DNA from 3 places in the Micromonospora sp. WMMD712 genome. Region 1 is predicted to be linked to each of the others. Evidence: riboswitches for the same ligand, from Rfam matches in the RefSeq annotation. Region 1 holds a riboswitch; each other region holds the start of a gene.
The links. A riboswitch is a leader RNA that binds a small molecule or an ion and turns the genes downstream of it on or off. The one in region 1 is predicted to bind cyclic di-AMP.

Region 1 (2,255 bases):
ACATGTGCACGTGGTCGGTGTGGTTGGACGGTCCGCTGTAGGAACTCCAGCCGTTCGCCGGGAACCAGATCTGCCGGTTCCAGATGACGTAGTAGATGCCGAGCCGGTCGGCGTTGCGGATGAGGAACGCGGCGAGGTTGTTGCCGTACATCCGGGTGTCGTTGTTGTGCCAGGGGGAGAAGCCGCTGTTCTGGAGCGACCAGTCGCAGGCCCGGCCCTTGGGGTGCTCCCACGGCCCGCCCGGCCGGTAGCAGCCCACGAACCGGTTGAAGCCGGCCCGCTTGACCTCCTTGTAGGCGTGCAGCGTGCGGGGCGTCACGCAGCCGGAGGTGGTGGGGTCGTTCTCGCTGCACGACTCCGGCCGCCAGGTGCCGTCCGACGTCCGGCCCGGCGCGATCCGCGCGACCGGGGACGTGGCGTTGACCAGGCCGCCGGTGAAGCCCTTGCCGCCGACCAGCGCGAGCGCCTTCTCGGCGTCGTGCTTCTTCTTCGCCATGACCGACGCCTGCTTCTGCTGCTCGCGCACCTCGGCGTCGAGCGCGAGCTTGGCCTGCTCGGCGCGGTTCTTCGCCGCGCTGACCTCAGCCAGCTTGTTGGCGTTGACCATGTTCAGCTCGTCGAGGGCGGAGGCGCGCTTGACGAACGAGTCCGGGCTGTTGCTCTCCAGCAGCATCGCCATCGCACCGACCCGCCCGGTCCGGTACGACTGCGCGGCCATCTCGCCGACCTGCGGCGCGAGCGCGTCCAGCTCCTCCTGGGCCTTCCGCACCTCGTCGGCGAGCTGGGCCTGGCGCTTCTTGGACTTTTCGAGCTTCGACTTGGCCTGGACGTAGTCCCGGTTCGTCGCCTCGATCACGTCGGTGATGAGCTGGGGCTCGTCGTCCTCCTCGTGCCCCGAGGGCTGGGGGGCGGCGGCGGGCAGGGCGAGCGCCGGGGCGGCCGGCCCGGCGACGACCGCCAGGGCAGCGAGCACGGCCACCACGGGTGTCAACCAGCGGTGCAGGGGTGCCGTCACAGTGTTCCCTTCCATCGACCGCCGACCGGGTTAGCTGACGGGTTCGGGGCGGAAGCGGCCCCTACCGCTCGCGCGGATTCACCCCGGGCACCTGGTTCCCCGGCTCGCCTCGCGGCGATTGGGCGGCGGCACCGCAGGCGCCGCTTCGCGCCTTCGGCGGTGACCGGCAGCGAGGTTACCCGAGAGCACATGCGGGGAGCTACGTCCGGATGCCGACTAAAAGCGTCATTTCGTAATCGCCGTCGGTAATCAGTGATGCGCTTCTCAGGGCGGATGCCGCCGCCGGTCACGCTGCGCAGTGTCACCATGCGGTCTCCGTGCCTCCTTCTCGGTGCGGCCGTCCGGCCGGGGGGTGGGTGGGGGCGTGGTCGTCGGGGAATCCCTCGGCCGCCCGGCCGCCGCCGAGCGCCTCCAGCGCGAGATCGCGGTCCGCGGTCCGCCGCCCGCCCCCGTGGGTACGCGCCGCCGGCACGTCCCCGCCGCCCGCCTGGCGGGTCCGGGGCGCGGCCCCGTGCCCCGCCGTGGGTCCCGCCGTCGTGGGACCCGCTGCCGTGCGCCCTGCCGCCGTGACCACGGCGGCCAGCCCGGTGGTGAGCGGCACGGCGGCGATCAGACCCAGCGTGGCGACCGCGCTGCGGACGATCTCCTGGGCGAGGAACTCGCTGGTCAGGATCTCGGTCACGGGGCGGGAGTCGGCGGTGAGCAGGAGCAGCAGCGGCAGCGACGCGCCCGCGTACGCCAGCACGATCGTGTTGACCGTGGAGGCGATGTGCGCCCGGCCGACGCGGGTGGCCGCCCGGTAGAGCTGCAACCGGGACAGCCCCGGGTTGGCGTGCGCCAGCTCGGTGACGGTGGCCGCCTGGGTCACGGTGACGTCGTCGAGCACCCCGAGCGACCCGATGATGATGCCGGCCAGGAGCAGGCCGTGCAGGTCCACGTCGCCCCGGAACATCGACAGGGTGGTCGCGTCCTCGCTGCCGTACCCGGTGAGGTGGGTGGCGGCCGTGGCCAGCGTGCCCAGCAGGCCGGTGAGCACCAGGCTGCCGAGGGTGCCGAGGACGGCCACCGACGTCTGCGCGGTGACCCCGTGGGTGAGGTACAGCACCACGAACATGATCAGCGCGGAGCCGACGACGGCGATCGGCAGCGGCGACCCGCCCGCGCCGATGCCGGGCAGCACGAAGGTCAGCAGGATGGCGAAGGTGGCGGCGAGCCCGGCGAGGGCGGCCACCCCCCGCCA
Region 2 (2,255 bases), 590 kb from region 1:
TGGCGAACCTGCCGATCACGCTCTGGCCGGGCATGAAGATCGGCCAGCTCTGCATCTTCCGGCTGTCGTCGCCGGCCGAGCACCCGTACGGTTCGGCGGTCTACGGCTCGCGCTACCAGGGCCAGCGCGGCCCGACCCCGAGCCGCTCCTGGCGCAACTGGCGCACCTGGCCGCCCCGCTGACGCCGCCCCGCCGACCCTCCCGCTGCGGCTGCGGCTGCGGGCGGCGGCGCGCCACGCCGCCCTCGCCAGGGTGTGAGAAGGGGCCCCTTCTCGACCGTATGCGTTAAGAAGGGGCCCTTCCTTGCCTCCTCAGGAGGGGCGGCCGTAGCTGTGGATCGGGCCGTCGTCGACGCGCTTCATCTTCACCGGGACGCCGGCCCGGGAGGCGTGCACCACCCAGCCCCCGCCCACGTACATGCCGACGTGGTGCAGGTCGGAGTAGTAGAAGACCAGGTCGCCGGGGCGCAGGTCGGCGCGGCTGACGCGGGCGGTCACCGACCGCTGCTGGGCCGCGTTGTGCGGCAGCGAGACGCCGGCCTTCGCCCACGAGGCCAGCATCAGCCCCGAGCAGTCGTACGAGTTCGGGCCCTCGGCACCCCAGACGTAGGGCTTGCCGATCTGGGCGCAGGCGAACTTCACCGCCGTCCCCGCGCCGCCGCCCGGGTAGGACGCCGGGCAGGGGGCGGGCTTCAGGGGGCCGCCGCCTCCGTTGCCGTAGACCTTCAGCCGCAGCTTCTGCAGGCGGTCGATCTCGGCGTTGATCTGCTTCTTCTTCGCGGCGAGCTGGGCCTCGGTGCGGGTGAGCTGAACGACCATCTCGTCGAGGGGCTGCTTCTTCGCGGCCAGTTCGTCGCGGAGGTCGACGACCGCCTGGACGTCGTGCTGCTGGCGCTGGGCGAACCGGTCGAGCAGCTCCAGTTGCCCCATCATCTGACTGGGCGTGCGGCTGCCGAGCAGGGCGTTGACCACCGACAGGTTGTCGCCCTTGTACGCCTCGGCGGCGAGGCCGCCGACCTTCTTCAACGCCTCGTCCACCTGGCGCTGGAGGGGCCCGATCTGCGCGGCGAGCGCGTCGGCCTGCTTGCGCTTGGCGGCGAGGTCCTGCCGGGTGGCGTTGTGCCGCTCGATGATCGGTTCGAGCTTGTTCCAGTCCTCGTCGATCTGCCGCTCGATCTCGGCGACCGAGGGGTCGGCGTGGGCCACGGTCGGTGCGCCGGTCAGGACGACGGCGACGCCGACCAGTGCGGCGAGGACGGTGGTGCAGCGTGACCAGCGGGGACGCGGCGCGGCCGGCGTCCGGTCGGCGTCGGCCGACCGGCGTGACGGGCGCCGCGGAGCATGGTGTGCCACCGGGCTCCGTTCTCCTTCTTCCTCTACCGCCTACCGGGTTAGCTGACGGGTTCGGGCGGGAAGGGAGAGCGCCCTACCGCAGCGCCGCTGCGGATTCACCCCGGCGTACCTGGGTCCCCGGCTCGCCCGGAGGCGACTCGGCGGTGTCGCACCGTCACCACCCGGCTGGGCGGTGCAGCTACCGGCCGACAATTGGCCAGAGTAGAGACGATCGCCGTCGATCCGCAACCCGACCGGCCGTGACACACCGTACAGGCCCGTGGCCGGCGTCGATGTCCGCCGCGCGTCGAAGGCCCCCGGTCTGGTGAGACCGGGGGCCTTCGGGCGGTGCTGCGCGGCGCGGCCTTCGCGGGGGCCGGGCTCGGTGATCAGGCGATTCGGCGGAAGCCGGCGATCGGCATGGTGTTGATGCTGCTCACGTTGACCGGCTTGCCGGCCCGGGGCGCGTGCACCATCATGCCGTTGCCGATGTAGAGGCCGACGTGGTGCAGGTCGCTGAAGAAAAAGACCAGGTCACCGGGCTGGGCCTCGGAGCGCGAAACCAGCTTGCCCTTCTTCCACTGGTCGCCGGTGAAGTGCGGCAGATAGATCCCGGCGGCCTTGTAGGCGTACTGGGTCAGGCCGGAGCAGTCGAACGTGTCCGGTCCGGCGGTGTTGAAGACGTACGGGTCGCCGACCTGGGCGCAGGCGGTCTTGATGGCGGTGCGGGCATCCGAATTCATCACGCCGGTGATGGTCGGGCATCCCTGGACGGACACCACGGTCTTCGGCATCGACGCCTGGAGCCGCTTGATCTCGGCGTTGATCTGCTTCTTCTTCGCCGCCAGTTCCTTGGTCTGCTTTTCCTGGGTGGCAATGAGCGTGTCGAGCTTCTGCTTCTCGGTGTCGTACTTCGCCCGGACG
Region 3 (2,255 bases), 2.4 Mb from region 1:
GGGCGTGGGCGCAGGGCATGACCACCACCACGGGGCGGCGAACGTGGCGGACCGCCACTCGGGGCGGCTCTGGGCGGCGTTCGCGCTGCTCGCCGCGCTGATGATCGTCGAGGCGGCGACCGCGCTCGGCACCGGCTCGCTGGCACTGCTCTCCGACGCCGGGCACATGTTCACCGACGTGCTCGGCATCGGCATGGCGCTCGCCGCGATCACCGCCACCCGCCGGGCCACCGCCGACCCGCAGCGCACCTTCGGGCTCTACCGGCTGGAGGTGCTCGCCGCGCTCGGCAACGCCCTGCTGCTCAGCGGCGTCGCCGTCTACGTCCTCGTCGAGGCCGTCCGCCGTTTCGGCGACCCGCCCGAGGTGACCACCGGCCCGATGCTCGTGGTGGCGGTGCTTGGCCTGCTCGCCAACGTCGCCGCGTTCGCCCTGCTGCGCAGCGGGGCGAAGGAGAGCATCAACATGCGCGGGGCGTACCTGGAGGTGCTGGGCGACCTGCTCGGGTCGGTCGGCGTGATCGGCGCGGCGGTGCTGATCATGGCGACCGGCTGGTGGTGGGCGGACCCGGCGGTGGCCGTCGCGATCGGCGTGTTCATCCTGCCCCGCACCTGGCGGCTCGGGCGGGCCGCGGTGCGCATCCTGGTGCAGGCCGCGCCGGAGCACCTCCAGGTGACCGCCGTGCACGACCGGCTGGCCGCCGTGCCCGGCGTGGTCGAGGTGCACGACCTGCACGTCTGGACGCTGACCTCCGGCATGGAGGTCGCCTCGGCCCACCTGACCATGGCGCCCGGCGCGGAGGTCGGCGCGGTGCTGACCGCCGCCCGCACCGCCCTGCACGAGGACTTCCACATCGAGCACGCCACGTTGCAGGTCGAGCCCGGAGCGGCCCGCGACGGCTGCGGCCCGGCCGGCTGGTGAGACGGGAATCCAGCAATTTTTGCGACATTCGCGGCCGAATGGCCGACTTGACAGGTTTCATCCGCGTACCCTCCGTCACGGAGGCAGCGCTGGCCCCATCTGCACCGGTAGGCTCAGCCCCGGCCACCGCCGGGCGGCGCCCTCCGGCGCCTGTGGTGGCCGCCGCCTAATCGCCCGTGGGCGAGCCGGGGAACCATGTGTGTGGGGTGCATCCGCTCCAGCGGTAGGGATCTTCCGTCCCGAACCCGTCAGCTAACCCGGTCGGCGGCTGACGGAAGGACACGCACATGCCAGCAGTGGCACCTGTAGGAAGGATCGCCGCCCGGGTGGCGGCGGCGCTGGCGCTGACGCTCGCCGTCGGCCTCGGGGTCGCGCCGGTGACGCCGGCCGGGGCCGCGCCGCCGGTCGGCCTGCTCGCCGCGCCCGGCGACGACGAGGAGGGCGGCACGCCCGCCCTGCGCGCCCAGCTCGAGGCGGCCAGCAAGGGCTACCTGGAGGCCAAGACCGCCCTCGACCGCTCGGTGAAGCGGCAGCAGCAGCTCGGCGGCCAGCTCAAGACGGTCGAGGCCGAGCTGGTCACCCGGGGCGCCAAGGTCGGCGAGATCGCCGGGGTGGCGTACAAGAAGGGCCGGCTCACCGCCGCCTCGGTGCTGCTCGACAGCAGCTCCCCCGAGGGGTTCCTCGACCGGGCCGCCGCGCTCGACACGATCGCCGCGAACGAGGACCGGGCGCTGCGCGAGCTGCTGACCACCCGGGACGAGGCGACGAAGACCCGGCAGGCCCTCGACGGCGAGATCCGCGAGCAGCGCAAGCAGGTCGCGCTGATGGGCAAGCGCAAGGAGCAGGCCGAACGGGCCCTCACCGTGGCCAACGACAAGGCCAGCAGCAGCGGCGGCGGGTCCAGCCCGGGCGGCACCTCCAGCGCGAACGCCACCCCCGCGAAGCGCAACTCCGACGGCTCCTGGCCGGCGGAGTCGTGCAGCGTCAACGACCCCACCCCGGCCAACGGCTGCATCACCCCGCGCACCCTGCACGCGCTCAACCAGGCCAAGGCCGCCGGCTTCACCCGGTACGTCTCCTGCTACCGCCCCGGCGGCTCCGGCGAGCACCCGAAGGGCCGGGCCTGCGACTTCGCCGCGCAGAAGGGCGGCTTCGGCGGCGTGGCCAGCGGCGGGGACCGCACCTACGGCAACAACCTGGCGGCGTACTTCGTGCGCAACGCCGACCGGCTCGCCGTGCTCTACGTGATCTGGTTCAAGCAGATCTGGCTGCCCAGCAGCGGCTGGAAGGCGTACAGCGGCGGAAACGGCGACCCGTCCAGCGACCACACCAACCA

Region 2: it holds a riboswitch for cyclic di-AMP, as region 1 does, so the genes downstream of both, O7633_RS19430 (NlpC/P60 family protein) here and O7633_RS22170 (hypothetical protein) in region 1, are expected to answer to the same signal.
Region 3: it holds a riboswitch for cyclic di-AMP, as region 1 does, so the genes downstream of both, O7633_RS11200 (hypothetical protein) here and O7633_RS22170 (hypothetical protein) in region 1, are expected to answer to the same signal.

The regions. Positions count from the first base shown of each region.
Region 1 is NZ_CP120743.1:5,081,081-5,083,335, forward strand. It holds gene O7633_RS22170 (hypothetical protein) at 1-1,015, opposite strand, end outside; cyclic di-AMP (ydaO/yuaA leader) riboswitch at 1,020-1,150, opposite strand; gene O7633_RS22175 (YibE/F family protein) at 1,317-2,255, opposite strand, start outside.
Region 2 is NZ_CP120743.1:4,494,028-4,496,282, reverse strand. It holds gene dcd (dCTP deaminase) at 1-182, shown strand, start outside; gene O7633_RS19430 (NlpC/P60 family protein) at 312-1,352, opposite strand; cyclic di-AMP (ydaO/yuaA leader) riboswitch at 1,365-1,505, opposite strand; gene O7633_RS19425 (C40 family peptidase) at 1,721-2,255, opposite strand, start outside.
Region 3 is NZ_CP120743.1:2,671,864-2,674,118, forward strand. It holds gene O7633_RS11195 (cation diffusion facilitator family transporter) at 5-919, shown strand; cyclic di-AMP (ydaO/yuaA leader) riboswitch at 1,073-1,202, shown strand; gene O7633_RS11200 (hypothetical protein) at 1,207-2,255, shown strand, end outside.